4 regions of the Streptosporangium becharense genome follow, and region 2 is predicted to be linked to each of the others. Evidence: riboswitches for the same ligand, from Rfam matches in the RefSeq annotation. Region 2 holds a riboswitch; each other region holds the start of a gene.
The links. A riboswitch is a leader RNA that binds a small molecule or an ion and turns the genes downstream of it on or off. The one in region 2 is predicted to bind cobalamin.

Region 1 (7,580 bases), 6.7 Mb from region 2:
CGAGCGGGCCATGAACTCCTGGTTCTCCGGGTCGAGCACGTAGGTCGCGGCCAGCTTGTCGTACATCCAGTCGGCGACCACGCCGGTGGTGGCGTCGTAGCCGAACAGGTAGTCGACGGTCGCGGCCAGCTCGAAGGCGCCCTTGTAGCCGTGCCTGCGCATGGCGGCCAGCCAGCGGGGGTTGACCACCCGGGCGCGGAAGATCCGGGACGTCTCCTCGGAGAGCGTGCGGGTCCGGACCGCGTCCGGCCGGGTGCTGTCACCGATGTAGGCGGCCGGGGCCTTGCCGGTGAGCGCCCGGACGGTGGCGATCATGCCGCCGTGGTACTGGAAGTAGTCGTCGGAGTCGGCGATGTCGTGTTCGCGGGTGTCGACGTTCTTGGCCGCCACCGCGATCCGCCGGTAGGCGCTCTCCATGTCCTCGCGCGCCGGGACCCCGTCGACGCCCCGGCCGTAGGCGAACCCGCCCCAGACCGCGTACACCTCGGCGAGGTCGGCGTCGTCGCGCCAGTTGCGGCTGTCGATCAGCGGCAGCAGCCCGGCCCCGTAGGCGCCCGGCCGCGAGCCGAAGATCCGCATGGTGGCCCGGCGCTCGTCGCCGTGGACCGCCCGGTCGGCGAGCACGTGAGCGCGGACGTAGTTGACCTCCCCGGGTTCCTCCAGCCCGGCCGCGAGCCGCACGGCGTCGTCCAGCAACGCGACGACGTGTGGGAACGCGTCGCGGAAGAAACCGCTGATCCTGACGGTCACGTCCACCCTCGGGCGGCCGAGCTCCCCGGCCGGGATCGGCTCCAGGCCGGTGACACGGCGCGAGGCCTCGTCCCAGACCGGACGCACGCCGAGCAGCGCCAGCACCTCGGCCACGTCGTCCCCGGCGGTGCGCATGGCGCTGGTGCCCCACACCGACAGCCCGACCGAGCGCGGCCAGTCGCCGGTGTCGGCCCGGTAGCGCTCCAGCAGCGATTCGGCCATCGCCTGGCCCGTCTCCCACGCCAGCCTGCTCGGCACGGCCTTGGGGTCGACCGAGTAGAAGTTCCGCCCGGTGGGGAGCACGTTGATCAGGCCGCGCAGCGGTGACCCGCTCGGCCCGGCCGGGACGTACCCACCGTCGAGGGCGTGCAGGATCGCGTCGATCTCGTCGGTGGTGCGCGCCAGCCGGGGCACGACCTCGTCGGCGGCGAAGCGCAGGATCCGCTCCACCTGGCCGATCCGCTCCGGGCCCGCCCCGCCGGGGAGGGACGCGACGGCGGGGGTCTCCGCGCCGGTCCCGGCGGAAGGCGCCACGCCCGCCTCGGCGGGGGCCAGGACGGCGGCGGTCACCTCGGGGACGGCGGCGGCGTCCCAGCCCCGGGCCTCCATGCCCTCGACCAGGGCACGGGCCAGCGCCTCGGCCTCGTCGACGCCGATCCGGGCGGCGGTGCCGTCCTCGGCCAGGCCCAGGGCCTCGCGCAGGCCGGGCAGCGCCTGGCTGCCGGCCCACACCTGCCGCGCGCGCAGCATCGCCAGCACCAGGTCGACCCGCGCGGCACCCTCGGGGGCGACGCCCAGCACGTGCAGGCCGTCGCGGATCTGGACGTCCTTGACCTCGCACAGCCAGCCGTCGACGTGCAGCAGGAAGTCGTCGAACTCGGCGTCGTGCGGGCGGTCCTCGATGCCCAGATCGTGGTCGAGCCGGGCGGCCTGGATGAGCGTCCAGATCTGCGCGCGGATCGCGGGCAGCTTGGCCGGGTCCATCGCGGCGATGGAGGCGTGCTCGTCGAGGAGCTGCTCCAGCCGGGCCATGTCGCCGTAGGTGTCGGCGCGGGCCATCGGCGGGACGAGGTGGTCGACCAGGGTCGCGTGGGCACGGCGCTTGGCCTGGGTGCCCTCGCCGGGGTCGTTGACCAGGAACGGGTAGATCAGCGGCAGGTCGCCGAGGGCGGCGTCGGGCCCGCAGGAGGCCGACAGGCCGGCGGACTTGCCGGGCAGCCACTCCAGGTTGCCGTGCTTGCCCACGTGGACCACGGCGTGAGCGCCGAAACCGTCGGACAGCCAGCGGTAGGCCGCCAGGTAGTGGTGGCTGGGCGGCAGGTCGGGGTCGTGGTAGATCGCGATGGGGTTCTCGCCGAATCCGCGGGGCGGCTGCACCATGACGACGACGTTGCCGGCGCGCAGCGCGGCCAGCACGATCTCGCCCTCCGGGTCGCGCGAGCGGTCGACGAACAGCTCACCGGGCGGCGGGCCCCAGTGCTCCTCGATCCGGGCACGCAGGTCGCCGGGGAGCGTGCCGTACCACTCGGCGTAGCGGCCCGCGCCGATGCGGACCGGGTTGGCGGCGAGCTGCTCCTCGGTCAGCCAGTCCTGGTCCTGCCCGCCCGCGGCGATCAGGGCGTGGACCAGCGCGTCGCCGTCCTGCTCGGCCACCCCGGGCAGCTCGCCCTCGGCGCCGATGTCGTAGCCGTGCTCCCGGAGCGCGGCCAGCAGCCGCACGAGGCTCGCCGGGGTGTCCAGGCCGACGGCGTTGCCGATGCGGGCGTGCTTGGTGGGGTAGGCCGACAGCATCAGCACCAGCCGCCGCTCGGCGGGCGGGACGTGCCGCAGCGCGGCGTGCCGCACGGCGATGCCCGCCACGCGGGCGGCCCGCTCGGGGTCGGCGACGTAGACGGTCAGCCCGTCCTCGTCGATCTCCTTGAACGAGAACGGCACGGTGATGATGCGTCCGTCGAACTCGGGGATCGCGACCTGGGTGGCGGCGTCCAGCGGGGACAGGCCGTCGTCGTTCTCCTCCCACTGCGAGCGGCTGCCGGTCAGGCAGAGCCCCTGCAGGACGGGCACGTCCAGCTCGGCGAGGGCGCCGACGTCCCACGCCTCGTCGTCGCCCCCGGCGGACGCGGTCGCCGGGCGGGTGCCGCCCGCGGCGAGCACGGTCACCACCAGGGCGTCGACCGTGCGCAGAGCCTCCAGCAGGCCGGGGTCGGCGGCGCGCAGGGACGCGCAGTACAGGGGCAGCGCCCGGCCGCCCGAGTCTTCGATCGCCGAGCAGAGCGCCTCGACGAAGGCGGTGTTGCCCGCCACGTGGTGGGCTCGGTAGTAGAGCACCCCGACGACCGGCCCGTCCTCGCGGCGGGCCTGACGCTCCAGCACACCCCAGGTGGGGGTGGGGGCGGGCGGGGCGAACCCGTGGCCGGTGAGCAGCAGCGTGTCGGACAGGAACCGGTGGAGTTCGGTCAGGTTGGCCGCCCCGCCGTGGGCGAGGTAGGCGTGCGCCTCGGCGCAGACGCCGCCGGGCACCGTGGACAGTTCCATCAGCTCGGCGTCCGGCGCCTGCTCGCCGCCGAGGACGACGACGGGCCGGGGCCCGGCGAGCAGCGCGTCCAGGCCCTCCTCCCAGGCGCGGCGCCCGCCCAGCAGGCGGACCACGACCAGGTCGGTGCCCTCGACCAGCGCCGGGAGGTCGTCGGCGGTGAGCCGGGCGGGGTTGCCCAGCCGGTAATCCGCGCCGCTCGCGCGGGCGCTCAGCAGGTCGGTGTCGGAGGTGGAGAGCAGGAGGATCACGCGCCACGCTCCAGGGAGGACGGGACGGTACGGCTCAGCGATGCCACGGTGTGGCGGGGGAAGGGCGAAAAGCGCACGGAGCTTCCTCACTCGGGGTCCTCGCCCCGGGTCGTCGTCGGCCACGACGGCTGGAGTCTCCTGGCTGCCGGATCGGTGCTCACCCCGGCCTTCCCGTCCGACCGTCGGACAGTGGCCCGGGTGGGGTTCGCTCCCCGGTTACAGTGGCGGGACCGCGCCGGACTCGCACCGGCTTCCTCCCTTTGCCGTCGCCACCGATGACACTACGGCAGTCCGGCTCATTGCAAGAAACTGGCATTAACATCCTGTCCGTGGCCATTGCCGACTTTCCCGGACGATCGCGACTCGATGCCTGCCCCGGAGCCCTTCAGACGCACGCCGCCGCCGACGGCGGCCTGGCGCGCGTCCGGGTGCCCGGCGGGCGGCTGACCCCCTTCTGCCTGCGCGAACTCGCCGAGGCCGCCTCCTCGTACGGGAGCGGCGTCATCGAGCTGACCTCGCGGGCGAACGTCCAGGTCCGCGGCCTCGGCCCCTCGGACGGCCCCTCAGATGGCACCTCAGACGGCGCCGGGAACGGTTTCGCCACCCGGATGGCCGCCGCCGGCCTGCTGCCGTCCGCCACCCACGAGCGCGTGCGCAACGTCCTCGCCTCCCCGCTGAGCGGCCTGGACGGAGCCGGGGTCGCCGACGTGACGCCCCTGGTGGACGAGCTCGACCGGCGGCTGTGCGCCCGTCCCGCCCTGGCCGCCCTGCCCGGCCGGTTCATGTTCGCCCTCGACGACGGACGCGGGGACGTGGCCGGGCTCGGCGCCGACGCCGCCGTCCTGCCGACCGGCGTGGACGAGGCCGCGCTGCTGGTCGCGGGGGTGGACACCGGCATACGCGTCCCGCTGGGCGAGGCCGTGACGGCCCTGCTGGCCGCCGCCGACGCCTTCCTCGCCGAGCAGGCGGCCCAGGGCGTCACCGCCTGGCGGATCTCCGAGCTCCGGGACGGCGCCGCCCGGGTCACCGCCCGGGTGCGGGCGGCCCTCGTACCGCGTGCCGGGGTTCCCGCGTCCTCCGCGGCGGACGACGGCCCGTCCCGGTACGGGACCGCCGGGCCCGGGCCGGGGACCGGCAGCGGTCCGGGGGGCGGGCCGGTGGGGACCGGCAGCGAACCGGGGACCGGCACCGGTCCGGAGATCGGGCCGGTGAGGGCCGAGCCGGTGACTCTCGGGCCCGTCGGGGTCTTCCCGAGCCGGGACGGCACCCGCGTCGCGCTCGGGGTCGCGGTGCCGCTGGGACGGCTGACCGCCGCGCAGGCCGAGGCGCTCGCGGACGCCGCCGTGGGCGGTGAGATCCGGCTCACGCCGTGGCGCGGCGCCGTCCTGCCCGGCCTGCCGCCGGACGAGGTCGCCGCCACCGCCGCCCGCCTCACCGCCGCCGGGCTGGTCGCCGACCCCGCCTCGCCGTGGATCGGGGTGACGGCCTGCGCCGGCCGTCCCGGCTGCGCCAAGTCGCTGGCCGACGTCCGCGCCGACGCCGCCCTCGTCGTCGCCCGAGCCGGTGGGGCGGTCGCGGGCGGCGCGCCGGGCACCGGTACGCTCCCCGTGCACTGGGCGGGCTGCGGCAGACGCTGCGGCCGGCCCAGAGGACGGGTCGCGGACGTGGTCGCCACCGGCGACGGCTACCGCGTGGAGCTGGACGGCACCGGCCTGACCTGTGCCGGCATCGAGGAGACCGCGGCCGCGCTGGCGGCCGCCAGAGGGGACCTGTGATCGACTACGTCCGCGACGGCGCGGAGATCTACCGCCGTTCGTTCGCCACCATCCGCGCCGAGGCCGACCTGGGCGGCCTGCCCGCCGACGTCGCCCGGGTCGCGGTCCGCATGATCCACGCCTGCGGCATGGTCGACCTGGTGACCGACCTCGCCTGGTCCCCGGGGGTCGTGGCCTCGGCCCGCGCGGCCCTGCGCGCCGGCGCGCCGGTGCTCTGCGACGCCCAGATGGTCGCCTCGGGGGTGACCCGCCGCCGGCTGCCCGCCGGCAACGAGGTGCTGTGCACCCTCGGCGACCCCCGGGTGCCGGAGCTCGCCGAGCGGCTGGGCACCACCCGCAGCGCCGCGGCACTGGAGCTGTGGCGCGACCGGCTGGCGGGCTCCGTGGTGGCGATCGGCAACGCGCCGACCGCGCTGTTCCGGCTGCTGGAGATGGTCGAGGAAGGTGCCGGGCGACCGGCCGCCGTGCTCGGCGTCCCGGTCGGGTTCATCGGCGCCGCCGAGTCCAAGCAGGCCCTCGCCGAACACCCGGCGGGCCTTGAGTACCTGGTCGTGCACGGCCGCCGGGGCGGGAGCGCGATGACCGCCGCCGCCGTCAACGCGATCGCGAGTGAAGAGGAGTGAGCGGCAACGTGACCGGACGGCTGTGGGGCGTGGGACTCGGGCCTGGAGACCCCGAGCTGGTGACCGTCAAGGCGGCCCGGCTCATCGGCGCGGCGGACGTGATCGCCTTTCACAGCGCCCGCCACGGCCGGAGCATCGCCCGCTCGGTGGCGGCGCCGTACCTGCGGGAGGGGCAGATCGAGGAGGCCCTGATCTACCCGCTCACCACCGAGACCACCGACCACCCCGGCGGCTACCAGGGGGCGATCGACGACTTCTACGCCGACTGCGCGGTGCGGCTCGCCGCCCACCTGGACGCCGGACGCGACGTGGTGGTGCTGTGCGAGGGCGACCCGCTCTTCTACGGCTCCTACATGCACATGCACAAACGCCTGTCGCACCGCTACGTCACCGAGGTGGTGCCGGGCGTGACGTCGGTCAGCGGCGCCGCCGCGGTCCTCGGCCGACCGCTGGTCGAGCGGGACGAGGTCCTCACCGTGCTGCCGGGGACGCTCCCCGCCCCCGTGCTCGCCGAGCGCCTCGCGGCGACCGACTCGGCCGCGGTGCTCAAGCTCGGCCGTACGTTCACCAAGGTCCGCGACGCGCTGGCAGAGGCCGGGCGGCTGGACGAGGCGTGGTACGTGGAGCGCGCCACCACCGGGCAGCAGCGTCTGGCCCCGCTCGCCGAGGTGGACCCGGACAGTGTGCCGTACTTCTCGCTGGCGCTGATCCCGAGCCCGGTCAACGCGGCCGGTCCCGCGTCCGCGGCGGCGGAGGCGGCCCCCGCCCCCGCCCCCGTCGTGGGCACCCGCGGCGAGGTGGTCGTGGTCGGGCTCGGCCCGGCCGGGCGGCCGTGGCTGACGCCCGAGGCGCAGGAGGCGCTGGCCGGCGTCGACGAGCTCGTCGGGTACGGCCCCTACCTCGACCGGATCCCGCCGAACCCGCGCCAGCGCCGCCACCCCACCGACAACCGGGTGGAGGCCGAACGCGCCGCGCACGCGCTGGAGCTGGCCGCGGCCGGGTCGCGCGTGGCCGTGGTCTCCTCGGGTGATCCCGGGGTGTTCGCGATGGCCAGCGCGGTGCTGGAGGTGGCGTGCGAGCCACGGTTCGCGGACGTGCCGGTGCGGGTGCTGCCGGGCCTGACCGCGGCGCACGCCGTGGCCGGCCGGGCCGGGGCGCCGCTGGGCCACGACTACTGCGTGCTATCGCTGTCGGACCTGCTCAAGCCGTGGGAGGTCGTCGCCGGGCGGATCAGCGCCGCGGCCGGGGCCGACCTGGTCCTGGCGATCTACAACCCGGCGTCGAAGAGCCGCACCTGGCAGGTGGCCGCCGCGCGGGACCTGATCCTGGAGCACCGCGCACCCGAGACGCCCGTGGTCGTCGGCCGCGACGTCGGCGGGCCCGCCGAGAGCCTCACGATCACCACCCTCGGAGAGCTCGACCCGGCCTCGATCGACATGCGCTGCCTGCTGCTGGTGGGGTCGTCGACCACGCGGGTGGTCGAGCGGGGCGACGGCCGCCGGGTGGTGTTCACCCCCCGCCGCTACCCGGCATGATCGTCCGCGCCGGCGGCGGCCGGGCCGGTCGTGGAGTCCAGCCAGGACAGGGCCGCCTCGACGGTCTCCACGGCGGGCACGCCGTCCGGCGCGGCCGGGCGGCGGACGACCAC
Region 2 (7,580 bases):
GGGCACCGGCGGCGAGTTCGGCGAGCTGCGGCACCACGTACCACTCCACCTGCCACTCGCCCGCGGCCCGCTCGTGGCCGGCCTCCATCGCCCGGAACACCGCCGAGCTGAGGGCGCCCGCCGTGCCGGACATGCCGATGATCGCCTCGCAGCCGATCGGGTTGGCCTTCTGCGGCATCGTGGAGGACGCCCCGCGGTGGTGGCCGCCGGCCTCGCGGACCTCGCCGACCTCGGTCCTGGACAGGTCGACGACCTCCCGGGCGAACCTGGCGGCGGTCGCCGCGACGCTCGCGCAGGCGACGCCGAACTCGGCGATCCCGTCCCTGGCCACGTGCCAGGGCACGTCCGTCTGGACGAGCCCGAGCCGGGTGGCGACGCCCTTCCTGACCACCGCGGCCTGCTCGCCCATGGCGGCGGAGGTTCCTCCGGCGCCGAAGAGGGAGACGGCCGGGACGTGCCGCAGCGCGTCGCGCAGCCGCCGCCGCTGGCGGGTGACCTCGGCCAGCAGCACGGCCAGCTTCGCGCCGAACGTGGTGGGGACGGCCTGCTGGGCGTGGGTGCGCGCGGCCACCACGGTGCCCGCGTGCTCCTCGACCAGGCGGGCGAGGGCGTCGCCGAAGGACTCCAGCAGGACGACCAGGCGCTCCAGCGCCTCCCTCATCTGCAGGGACAGGCCGCTGTCCATGATGTCCTGCGTGGTCGCGCCGTAGTGGACGCGGCCGTTGGGCCCCTCGGGCAACGCGGCGGCGATCATCCGCACCAGCGGGAGGATGGGGTAGCCCACGTTCACGGCCTCCCGCCACAGGCGGTCGAGGTCGATGGTGGCGGGCACGCACGCGGCGGCGATGGCCTCGGCGTCGCTCTCGTCGATCACTCCGGCCTCGGCCTGGGCCAGGGCGAGGGCGGCCTCGACCCGCAGCCAGGAGAGCACGGTGCTCTCGGCGGAGAAGATCCCGGCCATCCCGGCGTCGCCGAAGAGGGCGGGGAGCAGCTTGAAGGTCTGCACGGTCAGTTCATCTCCAGTCCGCCGTCGACGTTCAGCGCCTGGCCGGTGATGAACGAGGCGAGGTCGCTGGCGAGGAAGAGGACGGCGGCGGCGAGTTCCTCGGCGCGGCCGGGACGCCGGAGCGGGGAGCGTCCGCTGACCTCCTGGAGGTAGTTCGCCCCGGCGTCCGGGCCGAAGCGGGCGTCGCGGTCGGCGATGATCTCCTCCCACATGGGGGTGAGGAAGATCCCCGGGCAGACCGCGTTGACCCGTACCGGGGCGAGCGCCTCGGCGGCCGACTTCGTCAGCGACAGCAGCGCGGTCTTGGTCGCCGAGTAGTGCGCGGCGTTGGGCCGCCCGGACCTGGCCGCGACGGAGGCGAGGGTCACGATCGATCCGCCGCCCTGCTCGACCATGCGGCGGCCGACCGCCTGGGTGATCCAGAAGGAGCCGTTGAGGTTGACGTCGATGATCCGGCGCCACTCCTGCGGGGTCACCTCCAGCAGGGGCGTGGTGCGCATGACGCCGGCGCAGTTCACCAGGATGTCGATGCGGCCGATCTCCTCGGCCAGGGCCACCGCCTGCTCGGGGTCGGTGAGGTCGGCGGCCCGGTCGCGTGCCCCCAGGGCGGTCGCGGCCTCGGTCAGCCGCGGTCCCTCCAGGTCGGAGACGACGAGATCGGCACCGGCGTCGGCCAGCGCGCGGGCACATGCGAGCCCGAGCCCTCCCGCGGCCCCGGTGACGAGCGCCGTACGCCCCGCCAGGTCGATCGTGACAGCCATCCCCGGTGTTCCCCCTCGGTAGGTCAAACGATTGACTGGGAATGTAGCAGCGTGCTCACAAAGCGGACAAGAGGTCGGTCAATCGTTTTTATTACGAAGTTCTTCTTCCGTTAACACGCCCCGCGCCGCGCACCGGGGACCGCGTGAGGGCGGAGCAGGGCCACTCCGACCTGGCCGGACGTCCGGCCGCCGGGCGGGGAGGCGACACCGGGCGGTCATCCCCGGGTCACCCCGGGGCGTCCCCGGGTGGACGCCGGGACGCCGGGACGCCGGGACGCCGGAACGCCGGTCCCGGCCGGTGAGACCCGCACCCGGCTGCGCTAGAGTCGCGTCCGGCACGAACTGACGCGAGGTGCCTCCCCGTGGGGAGGAGAATCGGGAAGCCGGTGCGATTCCGGCACGGGCCCGCCGCGGTGATCGGGGAGCCGCCGTCCATGCACTCACGTGCGGCCACTGGCCTTTCGGGCTGGGAAGGCGGACGGTGCAGGCGTTGATCCGAGAGTCCGAAGACCGGCCTCGCTCCATCTGCCACCGCCCGGGTGGCATGACGCAGCGGGAGCCTGCCCTGTGAGCACCGACATCCAGCCCGACATCTACCAGGTCATCCACCGCCGCCGTGACGTGCGGTCGCAGTTCACCGGTGAGCCCGTCCCCGGCGACGTCCTCGAACGCGTGCTGGAGGCCGCGCACGCGGCACCCAGTGTCGGACTGTCCCAGCCCTGGGACTTCATCCTCGTCCGGGACCTCGGCACCCGCCGCGCGTTCCACCGCCACGTCCAGGAGGAGCGGACCCGTTTCGCGGCGTCCCTCACCGGGAGCGCGGCGGAGCGGTTCGCCCGGATCAAGGTCGACGGCGTGCTGGAGTCCAGCCTCTCGGTGGTCGTCACCTACGACGCCGCCCGGGGAGGTCCCGCGGTGCTGGGCCGGCACGCCATCGCCGACGCCGGCCTGTACTCGGTCTGCCTGGCCGTCCAGAACCTGTGGCTGGCGGCCACCGCGGAGAACCTGGGAGTCGGCTGGGTCTCGTTCTACCGCGAGCCGTTCGTCCGGAGCCTGCTCGGCATCCCCTCCGGCATCCGCCCGGTGGCCTGGCTGTGCCTGGGGCCGGTCACCCATGTGGAGGCGGTGCCCGATCTGGAGCGGCACGGGTGGCGCCGGCGCGTCCCGCTGGACGCGGTGGTCCGTCACGAGCGCTGGTGACGGCAAAGGACGCGCACGCCGTACGGTGACGGGGAACCGGGCGCGGGTACGACGGCCGGAGTCCGGGCACGACGGACAGGGCACAGGTCCGGGCCGGGCGGGGCTTCGGGGCCGGATCAGGCTCCGGGGTTGAGTCCGGCGCCGGGGTTGAGTCCGGCTCCGGGCCGGGCTTCGAGTCCGGGGCCGGGCCCGGCGCGGGCACGGCGATCGAAGGAGCATCGAGACAGTGGGCAGAGCGACGAGCGGGGCGGCGGACAGGATGATCGCGGACTTCTGGTTCGACCCGTCCTGCCCCTACACCTGGATCACCTCCCGTTGGCTGCTGGAGGTGGAGAAGGTCCGGCCGGTCGAGGTGCGCTGGCACGTGATGAGCCTGTCGGTGCTCAACGAGGGCCGGGACGACGATCCCGAAGGCGACCCCGAGGGTTACCTGTGGGTGCCCGTGCGCGTCTGCGCCGCCGTGCTCCGGGAGCACGGTCAGCAGGCGCTCGGCAGGTTCTACACCGCCCTGTGGACCCGCGGGGACGACCGCGACGAGCAGGACTGGATCGGTTCCCTGCACGACGCGCTGGCCGCCGCGGGGCTCCCGCGGGAACTGGCCGAGGCCGGGACGTCGACGGCCTACGACGAGGCGGTGCGCGCCTCGCACGCCGAGGGCATGCGCCTGATCGGCGGGGACACCGGCGGACACGTCGGCACCCCGGTGGTCGCCGTCACCGGCGCCGATGACGAGCGTGTCGTGTTCTTCGGCCCCGTCCTCTCCAGGATCCCCACCGGGGAGCGGGCGGGCCGCCTGTGGGACGGGACACTGCTGGTGGCCGGCACCCCGGGCTTCCATGAGCTCAAGGGCCCCCCGCACGAGGAGCCCCGGCTCCGCCCCGACGGGGCCTGACGGCTCCGCGGCGGAGCGCGGCCGGGGAAACGGCCGCCGGATCCACGTCACGGGATCGCGCCGGCCCGGCGGCGCGATCCCGGTACTTGACCGGGGAACGTCTCGATGGTCCCATCTCTCATAGTTAGGAACCCTTCCTAACTAGATCTCCTCGCCCTCTTCCCCCCGAGACAACAGCAGGAGAACCGATGAGACCTTCCATCCGAGCGCGCTCGCTGGCCGGTGCGCTCGTGGCCGGGTTACTGCTCAGCCTTCCGGTGACGTCACCCGCCGCCGCGGCACCGACCCGGTACGAGGCGGAGAACGCCACCATCTCCCAGGGCACCGTGGACACCAGGCACGCCGGGTTCACCGGGACGGGCTTCGTCGACTACGCCAACGTCGCCGGCTCCCACGTCGAGTTCACCGTCAACGCGGCGACCGCCGGCAACTACCGTCTGGCGTTCCGTTTCGCCAACGGCACCACCACGGACCGGCCGATGGACATCTCCGTCAACGGCACGACGGTCTCGGCCGGACTGTCCTTCCCCGGCACCGGTGCGTGGACCACCTGGGTGGAGAAGTCGGTCACCGCGGGTCTCATCGCGGGCGCCAACAAGGTCCGCGCCACCGCCACCACCGCGAACGGCGGCCCCAACCTCGACCGGCTGAGCGCGTCCGCCCCCGCCGACACCCAACCGCCGACCGCCCCGGCCGGCCTGCGCGTCGTCGGCGAGATCAGGCCCACCTCCGTGGGCCTGGCCTGGAACGCGTCCACCGACGACGTCGGCGTCTCCCAGTACAGGATCTACAACGGCGGGAACGTGCTCGTCACCGTGGGCGGCAACATCACGAGCCTCACGGTGCCCGGTCTGACACCCAACACGCGGTACGTGTTCAGCGTGCTGGCCTACGACGCCGCGGGCAACCCCTCCCAGGGCAGCAACAGCGTCGACCTCACCACACCGCCGGGCGGCGACACCACGCCGCCGAGCACGCCCGCCGGCCTGCACGCCACCGGCGTCACGGCGAACACCGTCACGCTGGGCTGGAACGCCTCGACCGACGACGTCGGCGTGACCGGCTACAACGTCTACCGCGACGGCACGAGGATCGCCACGGTGCCGGACCTCACCGCGACCGTGGACGGGCTGACGCCCGACACGGCCTACTCCTTCGAGGTCGAGGCGTTCGACGCCGACGACAACGTCTCGCCCCGCACCGCACCGCTGCCGGTGAGGACGACCGGTACCGCGGGCGGCGGCGACCCCGTCTACGACCGGGACGTCACCAAGCTCGACCTGGCGTGGGGCGTCACGTTCCTGCCGGACGACAGCGCGCTGGTCGCCGAGCGCGACCGGTTCGAAATCGTACGGGTCACCCCGAACGGGCAGAAGACGGTGGTCGGCAAGATCACCGAGGCGACGACCACCGGCGGCGAGGGCGGCCTCCTCGGCCTGGCCGCCTCCCCGAACTTCGCCGCCGACCGCTACGTCTATGCCTTCCACACGGCCTCGTCCGACAACCGGGTCGTCCGGTTCAAGTACGAGAACGGGCGGATCGGCGCTCGCGAGCCGATCGTCACCGGCATAGCCAAGAACCGGTTCCACAACGGTGGGCAGATCAAGTTCGGCCCCGACGGCTACCTGTACATCACCACCGGTGACGGCCAGGACGGCAACCGGGCACAGAACCTCGGCTCGCTCAACGGCAAGATCCTGCGCGTGACGCCGACGGGCGCCGGCGCCCCGGGCAACCCGTTCCCGAACGCGCCGCGCGTCTACTCCCTGGGGCACCGCAATCCGCAGGGCATCGCCTGGGACTCCAGGGGACAGCTGTGGGAGTCCGAGTTCGGCAACAGCACCTGGGACGAGCTCAACCTGATCCAGCCGGGCAAGAACTACGGTTGGCCCAACTGCGAGGGCAGGTGCGACAACACGGCCTACGTCAACCCGGTCCGGCAGTGGGATGTGGCTTCCGCCTCGCCGAGCGGCATCGAGATCGTGAACGACTGGATCTACATGGCGGCGGTCCGCGGCCAGCGGCTCTGGGTCATGAGGATCGACGGCAGCACGACCGACACGCCCAGGGCGTTCTTCAGCGGCCGGTGGGGCCGCCTGCGCACGGTCGTCAGGACGCCCGACGGCGGGCTCTGGCTGACCTCCACCAACAATGACAAGAACGGCGGCACGCCGTCGGTGCTCGACAACGTGATCGTGCGGCTGAAGTTCGCCCCGCCGGCGTGAGACCGGCGACGGCTCGGACACCGGCATCCGACGGAACGGGTCCGGGCGGGACGGAGTGATCCGTCCCGCCCGGACCGGACCCGCCCTCCTCCCCCGCCGCCGGGTGGGACGGCCCGCCTTCCTCACGTCGCCACGCGAGGCAGGCCCGGCGCCTTCGCGTCGCCGTCGAATGTCGCCGTCGAATGTCGCCGCCGAATGAGGACGACTCCGCGGCGGGCGTCCGCTCCCCCGAGCCGGACGCCCGCCGCGGAGCCGGTCGGCTCCGTACTACGCCGGTGACATGACCTCCCTGTCCCGGTCCGCCCCCCTGCCGTCCTGCTCGGCGGACGGCGGGGACGCGGGCGGCGAGTCGTCGTGCTCGTCGAGGAGGGTGGTCTCGTCGAACGGCGCCCGCCCCGACAGCACCTCGGTGGCGCGTGTCCGGTCGAACTCGCCGGTCCAGGTGCCGATCAGCACGGTGGCGACCGCGTTGCCGGCGAAGTTGGTCAGTGCCCGCGCCTCGGACATGAAGCGGTCGATGCCGACGATCAGGCCGACGCCGTCGACGAGGTCGGGACGGTGCGACTGCAGGCCGCCGGCGAGCGTGGCCAGGCCCGCGCCGGTGACCCCGGCGGCGCCCTTGGAGGCGATCATCATGAAGACCAGCAGGGAGAGCTGCTCGCCCATGGCGAGCGGGGCGCCCGTGGCGCTCGCGATGAACAGGGTGGCCATGGTGAGGTAGATGGCGGTGCCGTCCAGGTTGAAGGAGTAGCCGGTCGGCACGGTGATGCCGACGACGGGCCGGCTCACGCCCAGGTGCTCCATCTTGGCGATCAGGCGGGGCAGGGCCGACTCCGAGGAGGAGGTCGACAGGATCAGCAGGAACTCCCGGCCGAGGTAGCGGAGCAGCGAGAACAGGCTGACCCGCGCCACCAGCCAGAGCATCGGCCCGAGGACCGCCAGCACGAAGATCAGGCAGGTCACGTAGAAGGCGAGCATGATCACGCCGAGGCTCTTGAGCGCGTCCACGCCGGTGGCGCCGACCACCGCGGCGATCGCGCCGAGGGCACCGACCGGGGCCGCCCACATGATCATGGAGAGGATCCGGAAGACGAGCCGCTGGATGTGCCCGATGCCGTTCAGGATGGGCGTGGCCCGTTCCCCCATCGCCTGCAGGGCGAACCCGGCGAGCAGCGCGACGAGGAGGGTCTGCAGCACCTGCCCCTCGGTGAACGCCGACACCAGCGTGGTGGGGATGATCCCGAGCACGAACGTCACCGTGTCGCTCTCGCCGCCCTTGGCGGCCTCCGCCGCGGCGGCCTGGCGCAGCTCGTCGGTGAGCTGGAGACCCTGGCCGGGGTCGATCAGGTTGCCCACCACCAGGCCGATGCCCAGCGCGACGGTCGACATGGCCAGGAAGTAGCCGAGCGCGAGGCCGCCGACCCGGCCGACCTTGGCCGCCTTGGTGACCGACCCGACCCCGAGCACGATGGTGCAGAAGATGATGGGGCTGATCA
Region 3 (7,580 bases), 880 kb from region 2:
CTTCCGCTGCTGGCGCTGGAACGCCTGGGTAGCGTGGGCGCTGCGGGCACGGTGTCGCTCGTGACCGCGCTGCCCCTCGTGGTCGGAGGGCTCGTGGGCGGCCTCGTCGTCGACCGGGTCAGCCGGCGGACGGCCGCGATCACCGGCGACGTGTCGTCGGCGCTCGCGGTGGCCGCGCTTCCGCTCGTCGACCTGGTCTGGGGCCTGGATCTCGGCTGGTTCGGCGTCCTGGGCGTCCTCGGTGCCCTGGCGGACATCCCGGCGATGACGGCCAGGGAGGCGATGGTGCCCGAGGTCGCCCGGTTGAGCGGTGCCGGGCTGGAACGGGTGACCGGCGTGCGCGAGGGCACCGGCGCCGCGATGATCATCATTGGTCCCGGTGTCGCCGGGCTCGCGCTGGCGGTCGCGTCGCCCGCGACGGTGCTGTGGGGCATCGCGGCGGTCTCCCTCGTCTCGGCGGTCTGCGGCCTCCTGCTCCCGCGCGCGGTCGGCGCGAAACCGGCCGGGCTACGCCGTCTCGGCGGGCTCCGGGACGCCCTCGGCGAGCTCCGCGCGGGATTCACCGTCCTCGGCGGGGACCGCCGGCTGCTGACGGTGATCCTGTTCGTCACCGCGTGCGCCGCCGTCCTCGCCTGTTTCCAGGGCATCATCATGCCCGTCCACTTCAGCCGCGCGGGCACCCCCGGCCTGCTCGGCACGATCCTCATCGCGATCGCCGCCGGCATGATCGCCGGTTCGGGACTCTACGCGGCAGCCGGAGGGAAGAGCCGTCGCCGGCCCTGGGCGACGGGCTCCCTCGCCCTCCTCGCCGCCGGCGTCCTGGTCCTCGCCACCCTCGCCTCCTACCCGGTCATCCTGCTCGGGGCGGTCGTCACGGGCGCCGGGATGGGTGTGCTCAGCTCCGTGTTCGCCGTGGTCACCCAGGAGGCGATTCCCGAGCACGTCCGCGGCCGCGTGTTCAGCGTGCAGAACATGTTCACCTCGCTCGCGTGCCCCGTCGCAGTCTTCACCACGGGAATGGCGATCGATCTCTCCACCCTCGCGACCACCTCGCTTACCCTGGGTCTGATCTGGGCGGTCACATCCGCGCTCGCCGCGGCCACGGCCACGTTCCGTGAGCTCGACGAGCGGGGCGACCGCCCCTGAAGGAAAGACCGCTGACCATGCTGACGATCGGTGACCTCGCCCGGCACTGCGGGACCACTCCCAAGGCGATCCGCCTCTATCACCGCAAAGGACTCCTTCCGGAGCCCGACCGCGCGGCCAACGGATACCGCCTCTACGACGCGACCGCGCTCATCCGCCTGCGGCGCATCCGCGGCATGCGCGACCTGGGTCTCCCACTGAGCCGGATCGGGGATCTCCTCGACGGGCAGGCGGCGGCCATGCATGACGCGCTCTTCGAACTGCGGGACGAGCTCGACGAGCAGGCGGCTCTCATCGCCCGCAAACGGTCCGCGCTGGAGCAGTTGCTGCGCGACGACCGGGACCCCGAACTGCCCGCCAGGCTCGGCACCGCCCTCGCCACGCTCAGGGCGGCCGGGCTGCCCGCGCCGATCCTGAACCGCGACAGGGAGGACCTCCTGCTCGTGATCACCCTGGCCGACGACCCCGCCGCGACGACCGAGCAGCTCACGACCATGTACGAGACTCTCGCCACCGCGCCGAATCTGTCCCGTTACGTAGAACTGTCACGCCGCTTCGCCGCCCTCGCGGACGGCGGACACGAACCGGCCGAGCTCGACCGGCTCGCACGCGACTACACCGGTTTCCTGCTCACCGCGCTTCCCGCCCTCGGCCGGACGGACGCCCCCGCCCACGGCGGGAAGGACTTCAGCGAGCTTCTCGGCGAGTACGACGAGAGCACCCTCGGACCGGCGCAACTCGCCGTGCTCAACGCCGTCCACGAGAACCTCGGCGCTCACCTGGAGACGGTGATCCCGCAGGCCCCGTCGTGACGCGGTCCGCGGGCGAGAGGCGCGGCAGCGACACCGCGCCGGTGACCGCGGCCACGCCGTACACGCGCGTCCCGCCGTCACCGCCGGGGATGTGGCCGCCCTCGACGCGGTCGCGGGAGCTCCTGCGGGGCTGAGGACACCACGTTCGCCGACTCGGGCGAAGCCAGGTCATCGCTCCTCGGGCAGGAAGGTCACCTGGGGCGCCCCGGTGCGGGGATGGACCGCCACCTCGCTGGCGACGCCGTACACACCGGCGATCAGCGAGGGGGTGAGCACCTCGGCGGGAGTGCCGCAGGCGGCCACCGCGCCGTCGGCCAGCACGTACAGCCGGTCGCAGAAGTAGGCGGCGAGGTTGAGGTCGTGCAGGGCGACCAGGGCCGTGGCCGGTAGGCGGCGCAGCAGCGTGAGCACCTCCAACTGGTGACGCACGTCGAGATGGTTGGTCGGCTCGTCGAGCACGAGCAGCGCCGGCTGCTGGGCCAGGGCACGGGCGATCAGCACCCGTTGCTTCTCACCGCCGGAGAGCCGGGCGTAGGGGCGGTCACCCAGACCGGCCGCGTCGACCGCCTCCAGCGAGGCGGCCACCAGACGGTGGTCCTCGACGGTGTCGCCGTCGAGGAGCCGCTTGTGCGGGGTGCGTCCCATGGCCACGACCTCCCGGACGGTGAGGTCGAAGTCGCCGCCCGGCTCCTGGACGACCGCGGCCACCACGCTGGCCAGCGCGCGGACGCTCAGCGACCAGGCGTCGCGTCCCCCGACGAGCACCTGCCCGGTGTCGGGCCGCAGCACCCGGTACACGGCGCGCAGCAGGGTGGACTTCCCGCTGCCGTTGGGGCCGACCAGCCCGACCACCTCACCGGGGGCGGCGTTCAACGACAGGTCGTGGACGATCCTGCGTGCTCCGGCGCTGAGTGAGACGTCCTCGATCCGCAGATCGGCGCCGCCGGGATCGCCGGGGCCGGTCCTGTCGTCCCGGGCGCCTGTGGAGCCCGCGTCGTTCCTGCTGCCCTTGCCGCTCCTGCCGTTCATGTCGTCGATGTCGTTCACGCCGCGTGCGCCTCACGGCGGCGGGCCTGCCGGCGCATCAGCCACAGGAAGAACGGGCCGCCGCACAGCGCGGTCAGCACGCCCACCGGGATCTCCTGCGGGGCGGTGACCGTGCGGGCGGCGACGTCGGCGCAGACGAGGAAGGCCGCCCCGCCGAGCGCCGCGGCCGGTATCAACCGGCGGTGGTCGCCGCCGACGACGAGGCGCGCGGCGTGCGGCGTCATCAGCCCGACGAAGCCGATGGGCCCGGTGGCGGCGACGAGCACCCCGGTCACCACCGAGAGCAGGACGAACATCCGGACGCGGAAGCCGCGCACGTCCAGGCCCATGGTGGCGGCGGCCTCCTCGCCGGCGAGCAGCAGGTTGAGCGACCGGCCCTGCAGGAACAACGCGACGGTGGCGGCCGTCAGCACGGCCGCCGGCAGCCACAGCGTCTCCCAGTGCACCCCGCCGAGCCCGCCGAGCGTCCAGGAGAGCACCTCTCGCGACTCGTTCTCCCGGTCCGCCGTCAGCAGCAGGAAACTGGTCAGCGCCGAGAACACCGAGGCGACGGCGACCCCGGCCAGCACCAGGTGGACGGAGGTGATCCGGCCGCCGACCCGGGCCGTCACGTACACCAGTGACAGCGCCGCCAGCGCACCGGCGAAGGCCGCCAGCGACAGGGACGGCCGGGTGCCGAACAGCGCGAAGCCGGAGACGATCGTCAGAACGGCGCCGAAGGAGGCACCGGAGGAGATGCCGAGCAGGTAGGGGTCGGCCAGCGGGTTGCGGACCAGCGCCTGCATCGCCGTGCCGACGACCGCCAGCCCGGCGCCGGTGACCGCGCCGAGCAGCACGCGCGGGGCCCGCACGTCGAAGACGATCGTCTCGCGTGTCCGCGTCCAGGTGACCTCGGACGGCCACGGCAGGCCGGCGCGGTGGCCGAGGACGCCCCACACCTCGCCGGCGGGCACCCGCACCGAACCGAGGCCGAGCCCCACCGTCATCGAGACCAGCAGGGCGGCCGTCAGCAGGACCAGGACGAGCGCGTACGGCGGGCGGGACCGCCGGGCGGCTCCCCCGGCGAGGCGGGGAAGGCGGCGCCGGAGCGCCGGTCCGGTCACCGGAACCGCTCGGGATGCAGTTGCCCGGCCAGTTCCTCCACGGCCTGCGGGGGCCGCACGCCGACGACGGTCGCGGTGAGCGGCAGCACCGCGAACCTGCGGTTCTTCACGGCGGGGACGTCGGCGAGGGCCGGCTGCGACTGCAGGAACCTCTTCTTCTCGGCCACGTTCCCCGGGTCGCCGTAGTCGTAGATGACGATGACCTCGGGCCTGCGGTCGACGACCTGCTCCCAGGAGACGTCGCCGAACACCTTGTCGAGGTCGCCGAAGACGTTGCTGCCGCCGGCCAGGCGGATGATCTCCTGGCCGATGCCGGTGCCCCCGGCGGTGAACGCCGTCTTGTCTCCGCTGTCGTAGACGAACACCGGCACCGGCCGGACGCCGCCGAGCTTGCCGGTGACCGCGTCGACACGCCGCTGCATGTCCTGCACGAGTCGTTCGGCCCGGTCGGCGACCCCGAAGATCTTCCCGACGGTGCGGATCTCCTCGTGCACGTGGTCCATGGTCAGCCGGCCGGCCGCGCAGTACTCCAGGTTGAGGTGGGTGTCGATGCCCGCGTCGGCGAACGCCTTGCGGGAGCGGCCCTCCTTCTCCGCGAACGCACTGCCGTAGCCGCCGTAGACCAGGTCGGGCCCGGCCTCCAGCACGGTCTCGAAGGAGGGCTCCTTGGCCGACAGCTCCGGGATGCGCTCGTACGCCTGCCGGTACTGCGCCAGCACCTCGGAGTCGGGGAAGGCCGTGCCGGCCATCGAGGACTCCAGGCCCAGGGCCAGCATCAGCTCGGCCGGGTGCTGGTGGATGGTCACCACCCGTGACGGGGGCCTCCGGTAGGTGGTGCGCACCCCGCAGTTGTCCACCGTCACCGGGAAACCGGCCGCGGCGGCGCCCGGCCGGGCCCCTCCCGGGCCGCCCGCCCGGGTGCCACCCGGGTCGCCTGCGCCGCCGCAGGCGGTCAGGAGCAGGGCGGCGACGGCCGACACGATGCCGCCGACGACGGCCGGACGGCGGGGACGCCGCCCGCCGGAACCGCCGGGAGATGGGGGAATGCCGAACACAGGAGCCTCCTGAGGTGTCCACGCGCCTCGAACGGACGTCGCGACGGCCCAGTCTCCTGACTCCCGGATCGGCGCTCACCCCGACCTTCCCGCTCGCGCAGTGGTCGACGTGGGGTTCGCTCCCCGGTCACAGTGGCGGGACCGTGCCGGACTCACACCGGCTTCCTGGTTTCCGTCGCGGTGACGATTAAAGCAGCATCCCCGTGCGTCACGACCGGCGGGGCGCCGTGGACGCGGACCGTGCTCACCGCACGGTGAGCACGGCCTCGCCCCACGGGCGACGGCCGGCCAGGTCACCGATCGCCGCGGAGCCGGATTGTCGGAGGGTGACGCTACGGTGGCGTCGGCCGAGCTTCGGTCTCCCGGCGGCAGGCCGGGCATCGACACGGAAGGCACCAGCACATGACCGTCGCCCTCACCGGTGACCCCCGCCCCGGCGGCGGGCGGGCCGGGCTCCCCCGCCCCCTTGCGAGCGTTGTGGGGTCCGCGCGTGGCTGACCGCAAGCACGGCCGCCCCGCGCCGGAGACGCACTCGACCGTCGCGGCCGAAGACTGGTACGGCGACGACCTGTCGGGGCAGAGCCACGAGCGGGTCGCCTTCGTCGGCGTGGACATGACCGAGACGGAGAGCCGGGGTGCGGTCTTCTCCGAGTGCACCTTCCAGGATGTCCGTTTCAATGCCTCCACGCACTCCGACACGGCGTTCCTGAACTGCACCTTCGTCCGGTGCACGTTCTTCGACGCCACCTTCACCAGGTGCAAGTTCGTCGGCAGCGTGTTCGACCGCTGCACCTTCGACCTGCTGAAGGTCAGCGGCGGAGACTGGTCGTTCGCCGGCCTGCCCGGGGCCGACCTGCACAGCGCCTCCTTCGTCGACGTGCGGCTGCGTGAGGCCGACCTCACCGGCGCGCGCTGCGAGGGCGCCACGCTCCGCGGGGCCGACCTGGCGGGCGCCTGGCTGCACAGCGCCAAGCTCTCCCGTTGCGACCTGCGGGGCAGCGAGCTGTCCTCCCTCGACCCGTTCAATGTCGAGATGAAAGGCGCGATCGTCGACATCCAGCAGGCCGTGGTGATCGCCGAGGCTCTGGGCCTGGAGGTGCGTCCCGGCTGAGCCGCCGGCGCCCGCCCAGCCCCGGCCCGGGGCACGATCGCGTCCAGGCCGGGGCCCAGCCGGCGGGGGGGCGATCGCACCCGAGCCGGAGCCCGGGTGCGATCGCCCCCCGCCGGGCGTCACCTGGTGGCGCCGGCCACCCACTTCGGCGCGCCGTACTGGTAGGCGCCGAGGCTCGGGACGGGGTCCGTCGAGCCGTCGTTCACACCGGGCAGCGGGATCGCCGCGTTCCGCGCCGGCGAGGCCTCGGACAGCCGGTAGTCGTGCCGCGCCGGGTCGGCGAACAGCGGGTCCACGTCGGCCGGCAGGTTGTTGGACAGCACCATGCCGCCGTTCGTGGCGTCCTTCAGCCCCCGGATCGGGCCGATGTTGTTGTACACCTTGGTGCCGGTCGAGGCGTTCGGCTCCTTGACGTAGAACATCGTCATGCCGCCGGTGTTGTTGTAGACGAGGTTGTCGCGCGAGCCGCTGCCCAGGCCGTTGAGCATGACGGTGCCCTCGGAGTTCCCCCACCCCACGTTGTTCGCGATGGTGATGTTGCTCTGCCCGTTGTCGGCGTAGACACCGGAGACCGCGAACGAGGTGACGCCCGCCGGCGGGGTGCCGTCGTGCAGGACGTTGTGATCGATCGAGGTCCGCAGCATGTCGGCGGCGCAGCAGGTGTAGATCGCGGCCGTGTCCAGGCTCAGCCGGGCGTACAGCGAGATGTCGTTGTAGGCGATCCGGTCCGGGCCGGGCGTGCCCCCGATGACGGTGTCCCACTGCAGGTTGACGCCGCTGCGGCCGACCCGGTAGATGGTGTTGTTCGTCACCGTCTGGCTGTTGCCCTGCACGGCGACCCCCGCCGCGTAGGTGCCCATGTAGTCCACGTCGTGGATCATGTTGTTGTGCGCGGTGTTCCGCTGCCCGCGCAGGGCGATGCCGTTGCCGGCGCTCAGCGAGAGGTCGCTGTTGACGACCTTGTTGTCCGTGCCGTTGAGGACGATGCCGGTGTCGGCGACGCCCCTGGTCACGGTCGATCCGCAGTCGGTGCCTCCGCGGGTGATGTCGGTGTAGTGGGACAGGTACGTGCCGGTGACGCCGTCGATCGTGACGCCGGTGCTGGCCACGCCGGTCTCGATGGTCGAGGCGAAGAGGCCGACGCCCGCGACCGTCGTGTGGCTCGCGTTCCTCAGGTCGAAGGCCAGCGACCGGGTCTTCGCCTCGATCACGTGCCGGTTGGGGGTGTCCTCGCCGTAGAGGTAGAGCCGCTTGCCGGCCGGGTCGTAGAACCAGGTGCCGGGGTGGGCGAGCTCGCCGATCTTGC
Region 4 (7,580 bases), 5.7 Mb from region 2:
GCTACGAGCACTACCTGCTCAAGGAGATCTCCGAGCAGCCCGAGACGCTGGCCAGGACGCTCCGCGGGCGCCTGGACGACCGCTTCCACATCGCCCACCTCGGCGGGCTCAACATGGACGCGCGGGAGACCCGCTCGTTCCGCCGGGTGAAGATCATCGGCTGCGGCTCCGCGTACTACTCGGGGCAGATCGGCGCCCAGCTCATCGAAGAGCTGGCGCGCATCCCGGCCGACGCGGAGCCGGCCAGCGAGTTCCGCTACCGCGGCCCGGTCGTGGAGGCCGACACCCTCTACGTGGCCATCAGCCAGTCGGGGGAGACCTACGACACCCTCGCCGCGGTCCAGGAGCTCAAGCGCAAGGGCGGCCGGGTGCTCGGCATCGTCAACACCGTGGGCAGCGCCATCGCCCGCGAGTGCGACGGCGGCGTCTACCTGCACGCCGGGCCCGAGGTCTCGGTGGCGAGCACGAAGGCGTTCACCTCGACCGCCGTGGCCTTCGCCCTGCTCGCGCTGCACCTGGGCCGGGTGCGCGACCTCTCGCCGGCCGACGGCCGCCGCATCTGCGAGGGCCTGCGCAGGCTGCCCGACCAGATCAAGGAGATCCTCGCGCTGGAGCCGCAGATCAAGGAGCTGGCGGAGAAGTACGCCGAGGTGCCGAGCATGATGTTCGTCGGCCGGGTCCGGGGCTACCCGGTGGCCCGAGAAGGCGCGCAGAAGCTCAAGGAGATCTCCTACGTCCACGCCGAGGCGTACCCGGCCAGCGAGCTCAAGCACGGGCCGCTGGCGCTGATCGGCCCGGGGATGCCCACGGTGGCGATCGTCCCCGACGACGAGCTGCTCGACAAGAACCTCACCACGCTGGGCGAGATCCGTGCCCGGGGCGGGCGGGTGCTCATGGTCGGGCACCGCGCCGCCGACCCCAAGCTGGCCGACGACTGCGTCGTGGTGCCGCGCAACGAGATCGAGCTGGACCCGATCCTGCTGACGATCCCGCTCCAGCTCTTCGCCTACCACGCGGCCGTGGCGCTGGGCCGGGACGTCGACAAGCCCCGCAACCTGGCCAAGAGCGTCACGGTGGAGTAGATCCACCCACTCCGCATCTCCTCGGTGCGGCCCCCTCGGTAAGGGCTCGGCGATAACGGCCCCGGGCGTGTGACATGAGGTGACACGCGGGTAGCCCGAGATGTACGGGGTGCCGGGGGGGAGGGGCGCTCATGCGCCGCAGGGGGTTTCTGGCGCTGGTCACCGGGGTGGTGGCCGCCGCGGGCTGCGGCCCGGCCGGCGGTCCGGCCGGCACGGCGGTCGACCGGCTGTCCGTCGTCGCGCCCGCCGTCCGCGGGCAGGGCTGGGAGGCGATGCCGCGCACCCTGGCCGGGGTCCTGACCCGGTGCCGCCTGGCCAGGGCCGTCGAGATCGTCGACCACCCGGCCGGGGCGGGCTCCGCCGTCCTGGACCGGCTGGGTTCCCCCGGCGGCCCCTTCACGGGCGAGGGCAGGGTGCTCGTCGCCGGGATGTCACTGGTGGCGGGTGCGGAGATCGCCGGCACCGCCCCCCTGGTCGGCGCCACCACCCCGCTCGCCCGCCTCGTGGGCGACTGGGCCGCCCTGGTCGTCCCGGACGGCTCCCGGCTGCGTTCCTTCGACGACTTCGCCGCCGGCGTCCGCCGGGACCCGGCGGGGCTGGCGGTCGGCGGCCGGCTGGAGGGCGGCTCGGACCACGTGCTCTACGGCATGATCGGCAAGTGCCTGGGGGCCGACGCCCGGCTGCTCGACTACGCCGGGTACCTCACCGCGGCGGACGCCGCCGAGGCGCTTCACCTCGGCCGGGTGGCCGCGCTCCTGGGGCCGGCCCGGTCGTTCCGGTCCGGGATCGCCGCCGGCCGGCTGCGTCCCCTGGTGGTCTCCTCGGGGGAGCGCGTCGACGGGATCGACGCGCCGACGCTCATGGAGCTGGACGTCCGGCTGGAGTACAGCGACTGGTGCGGCCTGCTCGGCCCGGCGCGCATGGCGGAGGCGGACCTGGACGCGGCGGTCGCCCTGTGTGACAGGATCGACGCGGCCCCCGACTGGCGGGCCCGGTGCGCGGCCAACGGCTGGAGCCGGGTCTATCTCAGCGGCGACGACTTCCGCCAGTGGTTGTCCACCGAGACGGCGCGCACCCGCGAGGTGCTGCATGACCTCGGACTGTTGAAGTCTTCCGACACAACTTGTTGGGGTAGTTGCGTCCGACGCCACTAGATGTAGGATCCTGCTCGTTGCTGGTTCGCCCCGGGAGGGGCGACGAGAGAGGGAACCCGGTGAGATTCCGGGGCTGCCCCGCAGCGGTGAACGGGAACGAAAGCCGTCATTGAGCACTGGGTGCGTCATGCCCGGGAAGCGACGGCCGGTAGGCGTGTGCACGGTGCCCGTGAGTCCGAAGACCTGCCGGTGACGTAAGTGTCCAGGGCCTCGTGGGAGGGCCCGCGGACGAGGCGGTCCGGCGTGCCCGGAATCGCTCGTATCCGCGTGCCCGTCCTCCGGGAGCCGCACGGGGAATTCGAACGAGCGAGGGGCAGGACGTGACGCACACCGTGGTCGACGCCGCAGGGGAGACCGCCGGAACGGGCGGGCAGGACGCCGCCGGGCGGGACGCCGGGACGGGAATCCGGGGCACGCGGACCGGTGGGACCGGTGGGGCGTCGGAGGCCGACCGCAGACTGGCCATCGACGAGGCCGCGGCCCGGGTCATCACCGACCCGGAGAACTCCAGGGTCGCCGCCGGGTTGCTGGCCGGGCTGATCGCCGACGAGGCCGCCGGGCACGGCGTCTTGAGCTTCTCCGACTCCGTCGCCGCCACCCACGCGGCCGGACTGGTCGCCGACCGGCTGGCGGAGTTCGTGGCCGTCAACGCCGCGGCGCTGGACGCGCTGGTCGACACCGGGGCCGACGACCGGTTCGAGTACTTCGGGCTGCGCACGGTCTACGACCGCTACCTGCTGCGCCACCCGGAGACCCGCAGGGTCCTGGAACGCCCGCAGCACTTCTTCCTGCGGGTCGCCTGCGGCCTCTCGGAGACGGTCTCCGAGGCCGCCGAGCTCTACCGGCTCATGGCGACGCTGTCCTACCTGCCCAGCTCGCCCACCCTGTTCAACTCCGGCGCGCGCCGGCCCCAGCTGTCGTCCTGCTTCCTGCTCGACTCCCCGCGCGACGAGCTGGAGGCCGTCTACGAGCGCTACGGTCAGGTCGCCCGCCTGTCGAAGTACGCCGGGGGCATCGGCATCTCCTGGAGCCGGGTCCGCTCCCGGGGGTCGCTGATCCGGGGCACCAACGGCCACTCCAACGGCATCGTGCCGTGGCTGCGCACGCTCGACGCCAGCGTCGCCGCGGTCAACCAGGGCGGCCGCCGCAAGGGTGCGGCCTGCGTCTACCTGGAGACGTGGCACGCCGACATCGAGGAGTTCCTGGAGCTGCGCGACAACACCGGCGAGGACGCGCGCCGCACGCACAACCTGAACCTGGCGAACTGGATCCCGGACGAGTTCATGCGCCGGGTCGAGGCCGACGGCACCTGGTCGCTGTTCGACCCCAAGGACGTCCCGCACCTGGTCGACCTGTACGGCGCCGCCTTCGACGAGGCGTACCGCGCCGCCGAGGCCGAGGGACGGTTCGTCAGGCGGATCCCGGCCCGCACCTTGTACGGCCGGATGATGCGCACCCTCGCCCAGACCGGCAACGGCTGGATGACTTTCAAGGACGCCGCGAACCGGACCTCCAACCAGACCGCGCGTCCCGGGAACGTCATCCACCTGTCGAACCTCTGCACCGAGATCCTGGAGGTCACCAGCGACGCGGAGACCGCCGTCTGCAACCTGGGCTCGGTCAACCTCGCCGCCCACCTGGACGCCTCCGGCGGCGACCTCGACTGGACGCGGCTGCGCGCCACCGTCCGCACCGCGGTGCGCTTCCTGGATCGCACCATCGACCTGGGCTTCTACCCGACCTCCGAGGCCGAGGCGGCCAACCGGCGCTGGCGTCCGATCGGGCTCGGCGTGATGGGCCTGGCCGACGTGCTGTTCGCGCTGCGCCTGCCGTTCGACGCCCTCGAGGCGATGGCGCTGTCCACCCGGATCTCCGAGGAGATCGCGCTCGCCGCGTACGCCACCTCCGCGGACCTGGCCGTCGAGCGGGGCCGCCACCCCTCCTACGACGACACCAGGGCCGCCGCCGGGGTGCTGCACCCCGACCACTACGGGGCGGGGACCTCCGCGGAGTGGACCACGCTGCGCGAGCGGATCGCGGTGACCGGCCTGCGCAACTCGCTGATGGTCGCGATCGCCCCCACGGCCACCATCGCCTCCATCGCGGGCTGCTACGAGTGCATCGAGCCCCAGGTCTCCAACGTCTTCAAGCGCGAGACGCTCTCCGGGGAGTTCCTCCAGGTCAACCGATACCTGGTCCGGGATCTTTCGGCGCGCGGGCTGTGGACCCCGCAGATCCGCGACGCGATCAAGGCCGCCGACGGGTCCGTCCAGGACATCCCGCAGATTCCCGCGGACCTGAGGCTGCTCTACCGGACCGCCTGGGAGCTGCCGCAGAAGGCGCTGATCGACCTGGCCGCCGCGCGCGCACCGTACATCGACCAGTCGCAGTCGCTGAACCTCTTCATGGCCACCCCGACCATCGGCAAGCTCTCCTCGATGTACGCCTACGCCTGGAAGTCGGGCCTGAAGACCACGTACTACCTGCGCTCACGCCCGGCCACCCGGATCGCCCAGGCCACCGTGGCGTCCTCCGCGGCGTCCCCCGTGCGGCCCGCGGCGCCCGGCGGGCCCGTGCCCGACCCGGAGGCCGTCGCCTGCTCGCTGGAGAACCCCGAGTACTGCGACGCCTGCCAGTAGACGCCCCTCATCCCCTTCCGAAAGGCACCGCCCGATGCTGCTCGACCCCGGCATGGATCTCACCCTGCGGCCGATGCGCTACCCGGAGTTCTACGAACGCTTCCGGGCCGCGATCCGCAACACCTGGACCGTGGAGGAGGTGGACCTCGCCTCCGACCTGGCGGACCTGGCGAAGATGACGGCCGAGGAACGCCACCTGATCAACCGGCTCGTCGCGTTCTTCGCCACCGGCGACTCGATCGTGGCCAACAACCTGGTCCTCAACCTCTACCAGCACGTCAACGCACCCGAGGCGCGCCTGTATCTCAGCAGGCAGCTCTTCGAGGAGGCCGTGCACGTCCAGTTCTACCTGACCCTGCTCGACACCTACCTGCCCGACCCGGACGAGCGGGCCAAGGCGTTCGCCGCGGTCGAGCACATCCCCTCGATCCGCGACAAGGCGGAGTTCTGCTTCCGGTGGATCGACTCGCTGGGCGGGCTGACCCGGCTGGAGACCCGCGAGGACCGGCGGGCGTTCCTGCTCAACCTGATCTGCTTCGCGGCGTGCATCGAGGGTTTGTTCTTCTACGGTGCCTTCGCCTATGTTTACTGGTTCCGCTCCCGGGGCCTGCTCAGCGGCCTGGCCACGGGGACGAACTGGGTGTTCCGCGACGAGTCCCTGCACATGGAGTTCGCCTTCGGGGTCGTCGACACCGTGCGGGCCGAGGAGCCCGGCCTGTTCGACGACGAGCTCGCCGAGCAGGTCACCCGGATGCTGGAGGAGGCGGTGGCGGCCGAGCTGGCCTTCGCCGAGGACCTGTGCCGCGACGGCCTGCTCGGCATGAGCGCCGAGCGGATGCGCGAGTATCTGGAGTACGTCGCCGACCGGCGGCTGGCCCGGCTCGGGATGCCCGTCCGGTACGGCACGGCCAATCCGTTCGCGTTCATGGAGTTGCAGGACGTGCAGGAGCTGGCGAACTTCTTCGAGAGGAGGGTTTCCGCCTACCAGGTGGCGGTTGAGGGGAATGTCACTTTTGATGAGACTTTCTGATTTGTTGGCGATCTAGGGGGGAACCCTGTCCGGCGCAATGATCTTTCAGGAGGAAAGCACGAGGGGGACGCCGTCAGTGTCGGAATGGATCCTCATGATCGCTTCCGTGTTCGCAGCAGTGGTGGCCGTCGAGGCGGTGCGCCGGATTCTCCAGTCGCGGCTGATCGGGGAGAAATGGGTTCTCGCCGGTCCGCTGGTCCGCCGTTGCACCTGGCCGGGGTTCGCCGCGGCCGCGGTGGCCACGGCCTACACGGTCTACGAACCGGGCATGGCCGACAGGTCCGTCAGCGGGACGATCCAGCGGGTCCTCAGCCTGCTGATGATCGGGTGCGTCACCTGGCTGGTCATCCAGGCGGCCTACGCGGTCACCGACGTCGTCCTGGAACGGCTGATCAGCGTCGAGGGGGAGCGCAACCGCAAGGCCCGGCGGATCCGCACCCAGATCACCCTGGTCCGCCGGGTCGCCTCGGCGGTCATCATCGTGGTGGCACTGGGCGCGATGCTCTTCACCTTCCCCCAGGTGCGGGCGCTCGGCGCCGGGCTGCTGGCCTCGGCCGGGATCGCCGGCGTCGTGGTCGGCATCGCCGCCCAGGCGACCCTGGGCAACATGCTCGCCGGCCTGCAGCTCGCCTTCAGTGACGCGCTCCGCCTGGACGACGTCGTCGTGGTGAAGGGCGAGTGGGGCCGCATCGAGGAGCTGAGCCTGACCTACGTGGTGCTGCGGCTGTGGGACGAGCGCCGGCTGATCCTGCCGGTCTCCCACTTCACGGCCAACCCGTTCGAGAACTGGACCCGGCACAGCAGCCGGGTGATCGGCCACGTCTACTTCCGGGTCGACTGGTCGGTGCCGGTGGAGGAGCTGCGCGCCGAGCTCTATCAGGCCCTGCGCGCGCACCCGCTGTGGGACCAGAAGGACTGGACCCTCCAGGTCACCGACACCCTGCCCAGCGGGTTGCTGGAGCTGCGCGCGCTGATGAGCGCCGCCGACTCCGCCAGCGCCTGGGACCTCAAGTGCGACATCCGCGAGCACATGGTGACGTTCATCCGGGAGAAGTACCCCGAGTCGCTGCCCCGCTTCCGGGTGGACGCCGAGCCGTCGTCCCCGGCCGTGCCCGGTCTGTTCGCCGGGCCGGACGGCGTCCCGGGGCCGGGGCACCGGGACGGCACGCCGGACCTCTCCTGAGCGAGGGCCGCGCGGGCCTTCGCTCAGGAGCCGCAGTCGCAGTCGCAGCAGTTGCAGCACTCGCAGCAGTCGTCCAGGAGGCAGCGGTTCTTGCACGAGCTGTTCCGCTTGCGGCTCCATCGGGGCCGCCACAGACCGCAGGTGAGCAGGGTCCCGACCCCGGCGGCGGTCTTGCGGAACACCCCCGGCCGCTCGTACGACATGCCGAACGTCCGCTGTACGGCCCGGCGCACCTCGGCGCCGAGCAGCACGTCCACCAGGTGCCGGTCGGCGAGCTCCAGCTCGCGCAGCGCCAGCTCCAGGCCGTGCGCGGCGTCCTCGCAGAGCCGCCGCGCCTCCCGGGGCGGGGTGCCGGTCGCGGTGAGCGGGTTGAACGCCCCGCGGGCGGCGTCGTCCTCCAGGTCCTCCACCGCGTCCAGCAGATGGGCGATCCGGCCGAAGAACCGGCCCGCCTCCGCCAGGACCGCTGCGTTGCCGGGGGCACCCGCGAGG

Region 1: it holds a riboswitch for cobalamin, as region 2 does, so the genes downstream of both, cobN (cobaltochelatase subunit CobN) here and bluB (5,6-dimethylbenzimidazole synthase) in region 2, are expected to answer to the same signal.
Region 3: it holds a riboswitch for cobalamin, as region 2 does, so the genes downstream of both, F4562_RS00045 (ABC transporter substrate-binding protein) here and bluB (5,6-dimethylbenzimidazole synthase) in region 2, are expected to answer to the same signal.
Region 4: it holds a riboswitch for cobalamin, as region 2 does, so the genes downstream of both, F4562_RS28740 (ribonucleoside-diphosphate reductase subunit alpha) here and bluB (5,6-dimethylbenzimidazole synthase) in region 2, are expected to answer to the same signal.

What each region holds. Positions count from the first base shown of each region.
Region 1 covers NZ_JACHMP010000001.1:7,551,488-7,559,067, reverse strand. Annotated here, with positions in the region: gene cobN (cobaltochelatase subunit CobN) at 1-3,534, opposite strand, end outside; cobalamin riboswitch at 3,644-3,817, opposite strand; gene cobG (precorrin-3B synthase) at 3,864-5,309, shown strand; gene F4562_RS32595 (precorrin-8X methylmutase) at 5,306-5,932, shown strand; gene F4562_RS32590 (precorrin-2 C(20)-methyltransferase) at 5,941-7,467, shown strand; gene F4562_RS32585 (cobalt-precorrin-6A reductase) at 7,455-7,580, opposite strand, start outside.
Region 2 covers NZ_JACHMP010000001.1:883,754-891,333, forward strand. Annotated here, with positions in the region: gene F4562_RS03875 (class-II fumarase/aspartase family protein) at 1-1,006, opposite strand, end outside; gene F4562_RS03880 (SDR family NAD(P)-dependent oxidoreductase) at 1,009-1,767, opposite strand; cobalamin riboswitch at 2,101-2,300, shown strand; gene bluB (5,6-dimethylbenzimidazole synthase) at 2,335-2,967, shown strand; gene F4562_RS03890 (mycothiol-dependent nitroreductase Rv2466c family protein) at 3,227-3,859, shown strand; gene F4562_RS03895 (PQQ-dependent sugar dehydrogenase) at 4,048-6,084, shown strand; gene F4562_RS03900 (cation:dicarboxylate symporter family transporter) at 6,352-7,580, opposite strand, start outside.
Region 3 covers NZ_JACHMP010000001.1:2,908-10,487, forward strand. Annotated here, with positions in the region: gene F4562_RS00025 (MFS transporter) at 1-1,146, shown strand, start outside; gene F4562_RS00030 (MerR family transcriptional regulator) at 1,164-1,958, shown strand; gene F4562_RS00035 (ABC transporter ATP-binding protein) at 2,127-3,005, opposite strand; gene F4562_RS00040 (FecCD family ABC transporter permease) at 3,002-4,108, opposite strand; gene F4562_RS00045 (ABC transporter substrate-binding protein) at 4,105-5,163, opposite strand; cobalamin riboswitch at 5,193-5,375, opposite strand; gene F4562_RS00050 (pentapeptide repeat-containing protein) at 5,654-6,274, shown strand; gene F4562_RS00055 (right-handed parallel beta-helix repeat-containing protein) at 6,394-7,580, opposite strand, start outside.
Region 4 covers NZ_JACHMP010000001.1:6,591,595-6,599,174, forward strand. Annotated here, with positions in the region: gene glmS (glutamine--fructose-6-phosphate transaminase (isomerizing)) at 1-1,082, shown strand, start outside; gene F4562_RS28735 (tripartite tricarboxylate transporter substrate-binding protein) at 1,214-2,236, shown strand; cobalamin riboswitch at 2,241-2,441, shown strand; gene F4562_RS28740 (ribonucleoside-diphosphate reductase subunit alpha) at 2,557-4,875, shown strand; gene F4562_RS28745 (ribonucleotide-diphosphate reductase subunit beta) at 4,910-5,905, shown strand; gene F4562_RS28750 (mechanosensitive ion channel family protein) at 6,012-7,088, shown strand; gene F4562_RS28755 (DUF5685 family protein) at 7,112-7,580, opposite strand, start outside.